4 regions of the Micromonospora sp. WMMD1082 genome follow, and region 1 is predicted to be linked to each of the others. Evidence: riboswitches for the same ligand, from Rfam matches in the RefSeq annotation. Region 1 holds a riboswitch; each other region holds the start of a gene.
The links. Region 1 has a riboswitch for cobalamin ahead of thiI (tRNA uracil 4-sulfurtransferase ThiI). Riboswitches for the same ligand answer to the same signal wherever they lie in the genome.
Positions count from the first base shown of each region.

Region 2: linked by a shared signal. The riboswitch ahead of O7615_RS29615 (acyl-CoA thioesterase) and the one ahead of thiI (tRNA uracil 4-sulfurtransferase ThiI) in region 1 are both predicted to bind cobalamin.
Region 3: linked by a shared signal. The riboswitch ahead of metE (5-methyltetrahydropteroyltriglutamate--homocysteine S-methyltransferase) and the one ahead of thiI (tRNA uracil 4-sulfurtransferase ThiI) in region 1 are both predicted to bind cobalamin.
Region 4: linked by a shared signal. The riboswitch ahead of O7615_RS25050 (ribonucleoside-diphosphate reductase subunit alpha) and the one ahead of thiI (tRNA uracil 4-sulfurtransferase ThiI) in region 1 are both predicted to bind cobalamin.

Region 1 covers NZ_JARUBM010000002.1:3,746,779-3,750,395, forward strand. The annotation lists gene O7615_RS17340 (hypothetical protein) at 1-198, opposite strand, end outside; gene thiI (tRNA uracil 4-sulfurtransferase ThiI) at 195-1,511, opposite strand; cobalamin riboswitch at 1,637-1,855, opposite strand; gene O7615_RS17350 (GNAT family N-acetyltransferase) at 1,902-2,567, opposite strand; gene O7615_RS17355 (amidohydrolase) at 2,558-3,617, opposite strand, start outside.
Region 2 covers NZ_JARUBM010000002.1:6,408,254-6,411,870, reverse strand. The annotation lists gene O7615_RS29625 (ABC transporter ATP-binding protein) at 1-252, opposite strand, end outside; gene O7615_RS29620 (ABC transporter ATP-binding protein) at 409-2,088, opposite strand; cobalamin riboswitch at 2,361-2,510, shown strand; gene O7615_RS29615 (acyl-CoA thioesterase) at 2,649-3,173, shown strand; gene nudC (NAD(+) diphosphatase) at 3,328-3,617, opposite strand, start outside.
Region 3 covers NZ_JARUBM010000002.1:5,450,191-5,453,807, reverse strand. The annotation lists gene metE (5-methyltetrahydropteroyltriglutamate--homocysteine S-methyltransferase) at 94-2,331, opposite strand; cobalamin riboswitch at 2,439-2,669, opposite strand; gene O7615_RS25055 (ribonucleotide-diphosphate reductase subunit beta) at 2,738-3,617, opposite strand, start outside.
Region 4 covers NZ_JARUBM010000002.1:5,446,628-5,449,453, forward strand. The annotation lists gene O7615_RS25045 (histidine phosphatase family protein) at 1-600, shown strand, start outside; cobalamin riboswitch at 667-876, shown strand; gene O7615_RS25050 (ribonucleoside-diphosphate reductase subunit alpha) at 1,058-2,826, shown strand, end outside.

The sequences.
Region 1 (3,617 bases):
TGTGTCGACAAGGATCTGCTGGATGTCGGCGAGCAGGCTGGTCAGGGCCCGGACCTGGCCGGTCAGGCCACGGAATCGGGCTTCGCGTGCCCCGAGTTGCCGTCGCGCGGTGGCGAGACGTTCATAGTCGGCCACCGGCAGCACGATGAGGTCTTCGCCATCGATCGTCGCGCGCCGGGGTCGGAGGGGCTTGCTCATCGGGTGCTCCGCTCGTCGGGCGGAACAGGGGTGCCGGGCGTCTGCGTGGCCCGGATCCCCGGAGGATGGGCGGCGGGCCCGTACGGCTGTGGGCGTACGCAGTGGTCGTCGGCGATCAGCTTCTCGACCACGGACTGCATGTCGAGGCGGGATTCGGCCCGGCGCAGGTCGTCCGGGTGTGATGAGGTGGCGGGCCAGATCGGGGCCAGAAGTTGGCAGCAGTCTTCGTCGGGTAGGCAGGAGATGTCCGCAGTGCCGATGGTGCGGGCCTGTTGGATGATCTCTTCCTTGTCCCAGCCGATGAGCGGCCGTAGCACGGGCCTGCGAATCGCCTCGTCGACGGTGGCGAGGTTCGTCACCGTCTGGCTGGCCACCTGGCCGAGGCTGTCGCCGGTGACGAGAGCCTGTGCCGGCGTGTTGCTGGCCAGGGCGTCGGCGACCCGCAGCATGAGTCGCCGGTAGGCGATGGTGCGGAAGCGGCCAGTACCGGCGAGGGCGAGCATCTTCTGCGCGGAGCCGATGGGAATGATGTGCAGTCGGCCCGGCGGCTGGTAGCGGTTGAGTTCCCGAGCCAACGCGTAGGCCTTGTAGGCGGAGGACGGGCCGGTGTAGGGCGCGCCGGTGAAGTGCACGAAGTCGCAGCGCAGGCCACGGCGCATGGCGCGGTGGGCAGCGACGGGTGAGTCGTAGCCGCCGGAGAGCAGCACGAGTGCGCGTCCGCTGGTGCCGACGGGCAGACCGCCCTGCCCGCGCTGGCGTCGGATCGACAGGAAGCAGCGCCGTTCGGCTACCTCTACCGTGAGTTGCACATCTGGTGTGGTGAGGTCGACGGTGGCGCCGGTGGTGCGGCAGAGGTGGTGCCCGAGCGTCCCCGCGATCTCGCTGGAGGTCATCGGGAACGTCTTGTCCCGCCGGTGTGCGCGAACTGCGATGGTAAGTGCTGGGGCGGTGACCCGAAGCGGTCGCAGGAGCGCGACGGCGGCGTTGGCGACGTCGTCCCATTCCGCGGGTACTTCGATAGCGGGGTGGATGTTTCTGATGCCCATGACGCGTCGCACCCGGTCGAGTAGCTGTGGCTGGTTGACGGCTCCTCGCACCACGGTGACGCCGGGTCTGGTGCGTATCCGCACCGGAGCGGGGATGTCGCGTAGCGCGTCGCGCAGGTTCGCATCGAGGCGATCTTCGAATCGCTTCCGGTTGCGGCCTTTGAGGAACATCTCCCCGTGCTTGAGCAGCAGACAGTGCTGTCCGCTAGCGCTGGTCGCCGGGCCGTTGCCGGGCGGGGTGTGTTCTCGGATCGATGACGCATGCACCGTGGTCTCCTTCTGCGAGCCGCAGGGACTCGGCAGGGGAGGGGGCGCGATCGAGCGCAGCACGGATAGCGTGCTGACGCTGATGGTCGACCCGCCCTCGAAGGTCACCGAGTCCGCCACATGCCTCGTGCATGTGGGCAGCGGGCAGGTCTTCGGACTCGTGGGCGTGACCGGGGGACCCGGTGTTCCTATTGGCCGTCACTTCCCAGACCCGGATCGGGCCCAGTGTCTTCGACGGCGGTCGTTCCCACTCACCGCTGCGGGGCAGTCCCGGACTCACACCGGGTTCCCTCTTGCGCCGCCATGACTGGATGCCACCGCGGACCGGCTGCGAGGCAAGGATATCGTGTCGGACCGGGCGGACCGACCGCCACTGGAACGGTATCGCCGTCACGGGCCGGTTCGACGGGCCCGGTCTGCGATGTCGCCGTTCGGCTGAGGATGCGGAGTGTCGAGCAGACCGCTGGAGCGCAACGTGCGGTGCACGATCGGATCGTCTGCCGGCAGACCGTATCGGTGCCGGTACACGGTGAGCACGACGTCACGAAGGTGCGCAGTGTGCAGCGGCGCAGTTGCCGCCGCGCGGGTGTCGGCAGCGAGCAGCCGCAGCGGATGCGCTGCCGTCTGATGCGGTGGCGCGTAGTCCCGAATCGGCAGCACCTGGACGCCCAGTCGGCGGTAGAAGGCGACGCGCCGGTGCCGCAGGGTCTGGTCGGTGTGGTCGATTCCGGGCTCGTCGGGATCCTCGACGTCCAGCAGCACCCAGCTGCGGCCATGCGCAGCCCACCTGCGGCACAGCCGTCGCCACAGCTGTGTGCCGAGCCCACGGCCGCGGGCCGCGACGGTGAAGTAGCGCAGGAACACCCACGGAGTGTGCGCGAGGTCGCGGGAAACGGCGAACCCGGCCAGTGTGCCGTTGATGACCGCCACGGTCACGTCGTCGCGGAGCAAGTCGGGAAACGGTGCCCGCAACCTGTCCGGGAAGCTGCTGGTGTAGAGGGCCTCGACGTCTGCGAGGGTGACGCCGTCGAGGCTGTCGGCCGGGATCAGGTCCATCGGAACGTGCCGCCGATCATCGTACGGAGCACCGGGATGTCCGCGATGCGATCGGGCGAGACCGCCGTAGGGTCGTCGCCGAGTACGGTCAGGTCGGCAAGCTTGCCGACGGTGAGGGAACCGGTGCGGTGTTCCTGGCGGGATGCGTACGCGGAACCGAGGGTGTAGGCGCGCAGCGCCTGCCGTACCGTGATCTCTTCCTCGGCTGCGAACGGTACTCCTGACGCGGTACGGCGGGTGACCATCGACTGGATGCCGCGCAGTGGTGCGCCCGTGACCACCGGTCGGTCGGAGCTGCCAGGCAGGACCATCCCGGCGTCGAGCAGAGACCGCAGCCGGTAGGCCCAGGGCACCCGATCGGCTCCGAGTGCCTGCCGCATCCCGTCACCGATCTCGGTCACGAAGCGCGCCTGGGGTACGGGCACCACCCCCAAGGCGGCGGCACGGCGTAGCTGGTCCGGCCGTGCCACGCCGAAGTGCTCGATGCGGTGACGTACGTCCGGGCGGTGCTGCTGTCGTTGAGCTTCGGCGTAGGCCTCCAGTGCGAGGTCGATCGCCGCGTCGCCGATGGCGTGGGCGGCGATCCGCCAGCCGCTGCGATGTGCGGCCAGGATGGTCGCGCGTAACCGGGCCTCGTCCTGTTGGAGGTACCCGGTCTGGCCGGGCAGGTCGGTGTATGCCTGGGTCAGGGCCGCGGTGCGGCCGATCAGGGAGCCGTCGAGGAAGATCTTCATCGGACCCAGGCGCAGATTGTCGTCGCCGAAGCCGGTACGGATGCCGAGGTCCAGACCGAGGCTGATGTCGTCGTCCGGGTGACCGGCGAGCGGATGCAGCGCGTCGGCCGCGACCATCAGTTCGGTCCGTACGTGCAGCCGGCCCTGCTCCCGGGCGTTCTGGTAGGCGGCCAGCTCGATGGGACTCTTACCGATCCAGCCGCCGCCGATGCCGGCCTCGACCACGCTGGTGATGCCCTCCCGCAGAAACTGTTGGCTGGCCCGGTCGATGGCGGTGGTCACCGCATCGATGGGGTAGGGCAGGACCAGTTCGTGG
Region 2 (3,617 bases), 2.7 Mb from region 1:
CACCGCGGCGACCAGGGCGGCGCCGAGGATCCACGCCGAGGTCAGCAGCAGCGACCGGACGGTGCCGCCGGCAACCACCAGGTCGACCAGCCGGCCGAGCAGGATCGGCACGCCGACCGCGGCGACACTCGCCGCCGTCGCCGCCGCGACCGACGTCCAGGCGAGCAGCGGATAGCGCCGCAGCGCATGCCAGAAGGCCGCGGCGGTCACCCGTCCGGCGGCGACCGGCAGAATCGTGGACGCCGGGCTCATCGCGCCACCTCGCTGCGCTCGGCGCCGCGACGAGGCACCATCGCACTGAGCCGAATGATTCGCTCACTACGCACGCTCATCGCGCCACCTCGCTGCGCTCGGCGCCGCGACGAGGCACCATCGCACTGAGCCGGATTATTCGCTCACTACGTTCGCTCATCGCGCCACCACCTCGGCGTACGAGGAGTGCGCGAGCAGGTCGCGGTGGCGCCCGACGGCCGACACCCGGCCGCCCTGGACGAAGACGACGCGGTCGCACCGGTCGAGCAGTGGTGCGCTCGTGGTGACCAGGATCGTCGCTCGCCCGTCGCCGGTCCGGTGGGCGCGGATCCCCTCGGCGATGGCGTGCTCGGTGACCGCGTCGACCGCTGTCGTCGGGTCGCGGAAGACGGTGACCGGCCGGTCGGCCAGCAGCGCGCGGGCCAGGGCGATCCGCTGCCGCTGACCGCCGGAGAGGTTCAGGCCGTGGTCGGTCAGCTCGCGGTCCAGCCCGGCGTCGCCGTCGGCGAGCAGGTCACCGACGGAGGCCGCCGCGATGCCGGCGCTCAACGTGGCGTCGTCCCGGTCGTCCCCGGTCTGCAGTACTTCACGCAGGGTGGCGCCGAGCAGGTCGACCCCGTGCGGCTCGACGAGCACGGCCCGGCGCAGCGAGTCGACGTCCAGCTCCCGCATCGGCGTGCCGGCCAGCGTCACCTCGCCCCGCTCGGGCGACCGCGCGCCGGAGAGCAGGTCGGTGACGTCATCGGCGGTGACGGTCTCGCCGGTGACCACACCGAGCATCTCGCCGGGCCGCACGGCGAGGCCGACGCCGTCCAGGCCGGGCGTGTGCACCTCGTCGAGGGCCAGCGTGCCCGCCTGCGCCGCCCGTACGCCGGACGGGGCCCGTTCGGGTGCGGCGAGCACCTCGGCCACGCGGGCCGCGCTGGCCCGGGCCGTTGCCAGCCGGAAGACGCAGTCGGCGAGGTTGAGCACCGGATCGGTGATGAACGTGGCCAGCCCGACGATCGTGATGAGCTGCCCGACCGTGATCCGCCCCTGCAGGGCGTACCAGCCCGCCAGGGCGGCCACCACCGTGATCAGCAGGCCGGTGGTGAACGTCGAGGCGCCGACGAACGTGGCACCGGCCTTGACCGTGCCGACGCTGGCGCGCAGCGACGTGCGGCTGGCCGTACGGTAACGGCGGGCGGCCTCGGTCACGCCACCGAAGCCGCGCAGCGGTCGGAGCCCGCGCAGGAGATCCGACGCCGTGGCGGCGGCCCGACCGATGGCCTGCTGCTGCGCCGACGTGTGCCGCCCCACGAGCGGTCCGAGCGCGTTGAGCCCGAGCACCAGGATCGGTACGCCCACCACCAGCCCGAGTCCGAGTGACCAGTCGATGCGCAGCAGCACGATCGTCGACACCGTCAGGCCGAGCAGCGCGCTCACGCCCCGGCTGCCCAGTTCGAGCAACTCGGCGGCGGACTGGGTGTCGGAGGTCGCGATCGAGAGCAGTTCACCGCTCTGGCGTCTGGTCCGGATGCCCCGCCCGCCGACGACGCGCCGGACCACCCGCATCCGCAACGCGTGCGACTCCTCCACCATCGCCTTGGAGAGGAACCAGAAGCCCGACCGCCACCCCATGGTGAGGGCGGTGAACAGCGCGAAGATGCCCAGCACGGACCAGACCATCGCCGAGGTCGACCCCGTCCCCACGGCCTGGTCGATGACCAGGCCGATCGCCACCGGGACGAGTGCCTCGCACACCTGGTGCAGGGACCAGAAGGTGGCACACAGGGCGGTGTCCCGGCGCTGGCGCCAGAACATCCCGCCGATCAGCCGCGCCGTGCTCGGTGCCATCCCCGCCTCACTCCCCCGACAAGTTAGGGCAGGCTAACCCGCGATCACGGCCTGGCGCCATTTCCGGCCGGCCATCACGACGAGCGGACGGCCACCGATTCCCGCACGGCCACCGCTACGACCGGCAGTGCAGACCGTACGGCCGGCCCGGCGGGGAGCGGACCGTCGGGCGAGCAACCTCACACCGGCGGTGGTGAGTGCCCGGGTCCATCCCGGCGGCGGATATCGTGGCTGCGGCGCTGGTTCGCCCGGCCACCCCGGTCGGGCGTCGCAAGAGGGAACCCGGTGGAAGTCCGGGACTGCCCCGCAGCGGTGAGTGGGAACGACCGCCGTCATCGGCACTGGACCCGGGTGGGTCCGGGAAGCGACGGCCAGTAGGAGGACCGGGCGACGCCCGGCGACGCCCGCGAGTCCGAAGACCTGCCCGCGCCGCGCACACGAGGTGTGTGCGCTGCCGTCGGCCTCGCGGGTGGGTCGGGCGGGTGACTCGCCGTACGCCAGTCGTCGGCGGTCCTCGACGTGCGCGCCCTCGATGCCGGTGGCCTGCTTCCCGAGGACGGATGACCAGAGTGCCCGAGACCATCGCGATCGACGGTCGCCCACCGTCGGCGTCGCACCTGACCCTGTCGCAGATCATGGACCAGCACCACACCAACCTCATGGGTACGGTCCACGGCGGCCGGATCCTCAACCTGATCGACTCGGTCGCCGGGGTGGTGGCCGCCCGACACTCGGACGGGCCGGCGGTGACCGCGGCCATCGACGAGACGGCGTTCCTGCGGGCCGTGCGGGTCGGCGACGTGGTGCACGTGGACGCCCGGATCACCTGGGCCGGCCGCAGCTCGATGGAGGTGGCGGTGCGGGTCACCGCCGACCGGTGGGACCGCGCCGTACCGCCCACCGACGTGGCCACCGCGCACCTGGTGATGGTGGCCGTGGACGACGCCGGCCACCCGCGCCCGGTGCCGCCGCTGCTGCCGGAGACCGACGGCGACCGGCGTCGCTACCGGGAGGCCGAGATCCGTCGCGAGCACCGGTTGGCCCTGCGCCACGCCCTGCTCGACGCGCCGGCCGACATCCCCTGACCGCGCCCGCCGATCGCGCCCGCTGACCGCGCTCCGCCGATCGCGCCTGCTGACCGCGCCTGCTGACCGCGCCCCGCCGACCTCGCTCCGCTGGCCTGGCCGTCGGTGCCGCCCACCCGGGGGCGTGGCGGCCGTGGCCGGGCCGGCCGACGGGTCAGACCGGCCGGGGCTGGCGATCGTGCCCATCGAGGCCGGCCCAGGAGCGCAGCAGCCGACCGCCGATGGAGTCGACCGGACCCGAGCCGGGCCCGTCGACGACGCGTTCGACGATCTCGGCGCGGCTGAACCACCGCGCCGCCAGTAGCTCCGTGCCGTCCACGGTGATGCTCTCGTCGACGGCCTGGGCGACGAAGCCGACCATGAGGCCGGCCGGGAAGGGCCAGCCCTGTGAGCCACGGTAGGTCACCGTGCCGATCGCGACCCCGGCCTCCTCGGCGACCTCGC
Region 3 (3,617 bases), 1.7 Mb from region 1:
GGTACGGCAGTGTGGGCAGCCAACGTGCAGTGGCTGCCCCTGCCGTGGCGCGCCGGGCGGTCCCGTACGGAAGGACCGCCCGGCGCAACGATGTCAGGTTCCGCGTACCTCGGTGGCGGCCGTGACCAGGTGCCGCAGGGACGCCTCGACCTCGGGGTAGCCGCGGGTCTTCAGGCCGCAGTCCGGGTTCACCCACAACCGCCGGGCCGGCACCGCCGCGACGGCCCGGCGCAGCGCCTCGATGACTTCGTCCTGCGGCGGCACCCGGGGTGAGTGGATGTCCCACACCCCGGGGCCGACACCCCGGCCGTAGCCGATCGCGGCGAGGTCGTCGAGCACCTCCATCTTGGAGCGGGACGCCTCGATGCTGGTGACGTCGGCGTCGAGCGCGTCGATGGCGGTGATCACCTCGCCGAACTCGGAGTAGCAGAGGTGGGTGTGGATCTGCGTGTCGTCGGCGACGCCGCTGGTGGCCAGGCGGAACGCGGCGACGGCCCAGTCCAGGTACGCCTGCTGGTCGGCCCGGCGCAGCGGCAGCGTCTCGCGCAGCGCCGGCTCGTCGACCTGGATGACCCGGATGCCGGCGGACTCCAGGTCGTGGCACTCGTCGCGCAGGGCGAGCGCGACCTGGTCGGCGGTGTCTGCCGAGGGCTGGTCGTCCCGGACGAACGACCAGGCCAGGATGGTGACCGGGCCGGTGAGCATGCCCTTGACCGGCTTGCTGGTCAGCGACTGCGCGTAGGTGGACCACGCGACGGTCATCGGCGCCTTCCGCGCCACGTCGCCGTAGATGATCGGCGGGCGTACGCAGCGGGAGCCGTACGACTGCACCCAGCCGTGCTCGGTGGCGGCGAACCCGTCGAGCTGCTCCCCGAAGTACTGCACCATGTCGTTGCGTTCCGGTTCGCCGTGCACGAGCACGTCCAGTCCCAGCCGCTCCTGTAGCCGGATGACGTGCTCGACCTCGGCGCGCATCCGCGCCGTGTACCCCGCGTCGTCGAGGCTGCCCGCGCGGTGCGCGGCCCGGGCCTTGCGCAGCTCGGCGGTCTGCGGGAACGACCCGATCGTGGTGGTCGGCAACTCCGGCAGCCCGAGCCGGTCCTGCTGCCGGGCGGCCCGGCTGGCGTAGTCGCCGCGCTGCCGGTCGGTGGGGCGCAGCGCGGCCAGGCGTCCCCGGACGTCGTCGTGGCGCCAGGCCGCCGGGATGGGCGGCAACGGCGCGGGCAACGCGGTGGTGCCGTCGCGCAGCGCGCGGCCGAGCAGGACGACCTCGTCGACCTTCTGCCGGGCGAACGCGAGCCGCTCGGACAACTGGGGGTCGAGGCGGGTCTCGCCGGACAGGTCGACCGGGACGTGCAGCAGGGAGCAGGACGTGGCCACCGCGACCTGGTCGGCCAGCCCGGCGACCGTCGCTCCGGCCGCGACGGCGGCCCGCAGGTCGGTACGCCAGATGTTGCGGCCGTCGACCAGGCCGGCGACGATGGTCCGGCCACCCAGCGGGCCGGCGGCGGCGAGCCGGTGCAGGTTGCCCGGCCCGGCGACCAGGTCCAGGCCGATGGCCTCGACCGGCGTGTCCAGCAGGGCCGGTAGAGCGTCGCCGAGTTCGCCGAAGTAGGTCGCCACGAAGATCTGCGGCCGCCGCGCCAGCTCACCGAGCCGGGTGTACGCGCGGCGAAGGGCGTCGATCTCCGCCGGGCTACGGTCGGCGACGTAGGCGGGCTCGTCCAGCTGCACCCAGGCAACCCCCGCCTCGGCCAGCGCGGTGAGGATCCGGGCGTACGTCTCGACCAGGTCGTCGAGGCGGGCGAACGGATCGTCGCCCTTGGCCAGCAGCAGGAACGTGGCCGGCCCGACGAGCACCGGTCGGGTGGTGATGCCCAGCTCGCGGGCCTCGGCGTACTCGCCCAGCGCCTTCGCCGGGTTCGCGGTGAAGACGGTGTCGGCGCCGATCTCCGGCACCAGGTAGTGGTAGTTGGTGTCGAACCACTTCGTCAGCTCCAGCGCCGGCTCGGCGTCGACGCCCCGGGCCATGGCGAAGTACGTGTCCAGCGCCGACAGGCCCAGCCGGGCGAACCGGGCCGGGATCGCGCCGACGGCCACGGCGGTGTCGAGCACGTGGTCGTAGTAGGAGAAGGTGTTCGACGGGATCGCGTCGAGGCGGGCATCGCGCAGCGTACGCCAGACCTCGGCCCGGAGCCGGGCGGCGGTGCTCTCCAGATCGCCGGCGTCGACGGTGCCGGCCCAGTACGCCTCCACGGCCTTCTTCAGCTCGCGGTGGGGGCCGATGCGCGGGTAGCCGAGCACGGTGCTGCGACCAAATGCGGTGGTCATCCAGGGGTCCTTCCCTCGAAGTGCCCGGCGGCACGGGAGGGGAGGCAGGTAGGTCGGGTACCGGCTTCCGCCCTGGCCCTCCCGAGAGGCCGCCGACGGCGCACACCGGCGGCGTGCGCAGCGCTGGCAGGTCTTCGGACTCGTGGGCCTGACACCGGGTCACCTCGTGACACCGGGTCGCCTACTGGCCGTCGCTTCCCAGACCTCGCGGTCCAGTGCTCTGTTGACGGCGGTCGTTCCCACTCACCGCTGCGGGGCAGTCCCGGTCTCGCACCGGGTTCCCTCTTACGACGTCCCCACCGCCAGGGCCGGGACGAACCAACACCGTTGACCATCATATGCGCCCCGCGGGCCGCCCGGCGAGATCGAGAAGATCGTCACCGGGCGGCCGTTGGTGCGGCGTCGGTCAGAAGTCGTCGTCGAAGGCGACCGTGCCGGTCACCCCGACCTGGTACGCCGACACCCGCCGCTCGAAGAAGTTGGACAGCTCCTGCACGTCCTGCAACTCCATGAAGGCGAACGGGTTCTTCGACCCGTACAGCGGTGCGATGTCGAGCTGCGCGAGCCGGCGGTCGGCCACGTGCTGGAGGTACTCGCGCATGTCGGTCAGGGAGAGCCCGGACACGCCCTGTTCGAGCAGGTCCTCGGCGAACTGCACCTCGCACTCGACCGCCTCGGCGAGCATCTCGCGTACCTGGCCGGCGAGGTCGTCGTCGAACAGGTCCGGCTCCTCCCGGCGCACGGTGTCGACCACGTCGAAGGCGAAGGCCATGTGCATCGACTCGTCGCGGAACACCCAGTTGGTGCCGGAGGCGAGACCGTGCAGCACCCCCCGGGACCGCAGGAAGTAGACGTAGGCGAACGCGCCGTAGAAGAACAAGCCCTCAATGCAGGCCGCGAAGCAGATCAGGTTCAGCAGGAACGCCCGCCGGTCGTCCCGCGTCCTCAGCTCCCGCAGCTCGAAGATCGAGTCGATCCAGCGGAAGCAGAACTCGGCCTTGCGGCGGATCGACGGGATGTTCTCCACCGCGGCGAACGCCTCGTACCGCTCCTGCTCGTCGGGCACGTAGGTGTCCAGCAGGTTGAGGTAGAACTGGACGTGCACCGCCTCCTCGAACAGCTGGCGGGACAGGTAGAGCCGACCCTCGGGGCTGTTGACGTGCTGGTAGAGGTTGAGCACCAGGTTGTTGGCGACGATGGTGTCGCCGGTGGCGAAGAACGCCACCAGCCGGCTGACCAGGTGCCGCTCCGCCGGGGACAGCTTGGCCAGGTCGGCGAGGTCGGAG
Region 4 (2,826 bases), 1.7 Mb from region 1:
AAGACCCGGCTGGTGCTGGTCAGCCACGCGCCCACGGCGGCCACCCGGGCGGTCGCCTTTCCCCGGGACGAGCCCCTCGACGCGCATGGGCTGGCCGACGCGACCGCCCTGGCCCAGCTGCTGCCCCGGGCCGACGAGGTCCGCTGCGGGCCGGCGCGGCGCTGCGTGCAGACCGCCGCCGCGCTCGGGCTCGCGCCGACCGTCGACGACGGGTTGCGCGACGCCGATCTCGGCCGCTGGGCCGGTCGTACGCTCGACGACCTGGTGGCCGAGCGGCCGGCCGAGGTCGAGTCGTGGCTGACCGAGGCGCGGGCGGCCCCGCACGGCGGCGAATCGCTGCACGACCTGCTCGACCGGACCGGCCACTGGCTGCGTGCCGTGCCCGGCACCGTACGCACGCTCGTCGCGGTCACCCATCCGATGGTGATCCGTGCCCTGGTGGTGAACGCGATCGGCGCCGGGCCGGCATCGTTCTGGCGGATCGACATCGCGCCGCTGACCGCGACCGTGCTCCGCGGCGACCCCGGGCGCTGGACGCTGCGGACGACGGCGGGCCGGCTGGACCACGCGGGGCGTCCAGGGCGACGACGCGCGCCGTGAGCGACCCGGCGCTGTGACTCGCCCGACACACCATCTGGTGTTGCCAACTTTCTGCTGTGCCCATATATGGTGTTAGCCGCAGCTGGTTCGACCGTCAATCCACGGTGGTCGAGGCAACAGGGAACCCGGTGGAAGTCCGGGACTGCCCCGCAGCGGTGAGTGGGAACGACCGCCGTCACACAAGCACTGGGCCCGCCGGGTCTGGGAAGCGACGGCCAGTAGACGCGAGCACGACGCCCACGAGTCCGAAGACCTGCCAGTGCGCCGCACGCGTCGCGTGCGGCGGTCGAAGGCCGCGCGGGACGGCCGACGCCACCAGCTGGTCAGCCGGGCAAGCCTGCCGTCGGGTGACCGGCGGCGTCCTCCCTGCGCGCCCTCGACCTTGGGGACGGGCGTGAGGAGGGGGACCGTGACGGTGACCCAGGAGCAGGCGGGGCCGGAGCTACGCCGGCACGTGATGCAGGTCCGCAAGCGGAACGGCGCCACCGAGCCGGTGGACGTCAACAAGATCGTCAAGGCGGTGGAGCGCTGGGTCGCCGACCTGGACGAGATCGATCCGCTGCGGGTGGCGACGAAGACGATCAGCGGCCTGTACGACGGCGCCACCACCGCCGAGCTGGACAAGCTGTCGATCCAGACGGCGGCGGAGCTGATCGGCGAGGAGCCGCAGTACTCGAAGCTGGCCGCCCGACTGCTGGCCGCGTACGTGGACAAGGAGGTGCGCGGGCAGCAGGTGGCGAGCTTCAGCCAGTCGATCCGGTACGCGCACGGCCTGGGGCTGATCGGCGACGGCACCGCGGAGTTCGTGGCCCGCAACGCGCGCAAGCTGGACGACGCCATCGACCCGGATGGTGACCTGCGGTTCGAGTACTTCGGCCTGCGTACGGTCGCGGACCGGTACCTGCTGCGGCATCCGGAGACCCGGCTGGTGGTGGAGACCCCGCAGTACTGGCTGCTGCGGGTCGCCTGCGGGCTCTCCGAGTCGCCGGGCGAGGCGATCGACTTCTACCGGCTGATGTCGAGCCTGGCCTACCTGCCGAGTTCACCGACGCTGTTCAACTCCGGTACCCGGCACACCCAGATGTCGTCGTGTTTCCTGGTCGACTCGCCGCGCGACGAACTGGACTCGATCTACGAGCGCTATCACCAGGTCGCGAAGCTGTCGAAGTTCTCCGGCGGCATCGGCATCTCCTGGTCGCGGGTGCGGGGTCGTGGCGCGTTGATCCGGGGGACCAACGGCCGGTCGAACGGCATCGTGCCGTTTCTCAAGACGCTCGACGCCGGGGTGGCGGCGGTCAACCAGGGCGGCCGTCGCAAGGGCGCGGCCTGCGTGTACCTGGAGCCGTGGCATCCGGACATCGAGGAGTTCCTGGAGCTGCGGGACAACACCGGCGAGGAGTCCCGGCGTACGCACAACCTGAACCTGGCCAACTGGATCCCGGACGAGTTCATGCGGCGGGTCGAGGCGGACGGCGACTGGTCGCTGATCGACCCCTCCGAGGCGCCGGAGCTGCCCGACCTGTTCGGCGAGGCGTTCGACGAGGCGTACCGGGCGGCGGAGAAGAAGGCGGTCCGGACCGTCAAGGCCCGCGAGCTGTACGGGCGGATGATGCGCACCCTCGCGCAGACCGGCAACGGGTGGATGACGTTCAAGGACGCCTCGAACCGGCTGTCCAACCAGACCGGCGGGCCGGGCAACACCATCCATCTGTCCAATCTGTGCACCGAGATCCTGGAGGTCAACGACGACGCCGAGACCGCGGTCTGCAACCTGGGGTCGGTCAACCTGGGCGCGCACGTCACCGCCGACGGGGTCGACTGGGAGCGGCTGCGCGCGACCGTCCGCACGGCGGTGGTCTTCCTCGACCGGGTGATCGACATCAACTACTACCCGGCCGAGCAGGCCGCCGCGTCGAACCCCCGCTGGCGCCCCGTCGGGCTCGGGCTGATGGGTCTGCAGGACGCGTTCTTCACGCTGCGGCTGCCGTTCGACTCCGCGCAGGCCCGGGAGCTGTCGACCCGGGTGCAGGAGGAGGTCTTCCTGACCGCGCTGGAGACGTCGGCCGGGCTCGCCGAGCGGTTCGGCCCGCATCCGGCGTACGCCGAGACCCGGGCGGCCCGGGGCGAGTTGCACCCCGACCTCTGGGGCGCCGACGTCACCCAGGTGCCGCGGTGGGCCGCGCTGCGCGAGACGATCGCCGCACACGGCCTGCGGAACTCGCTGCT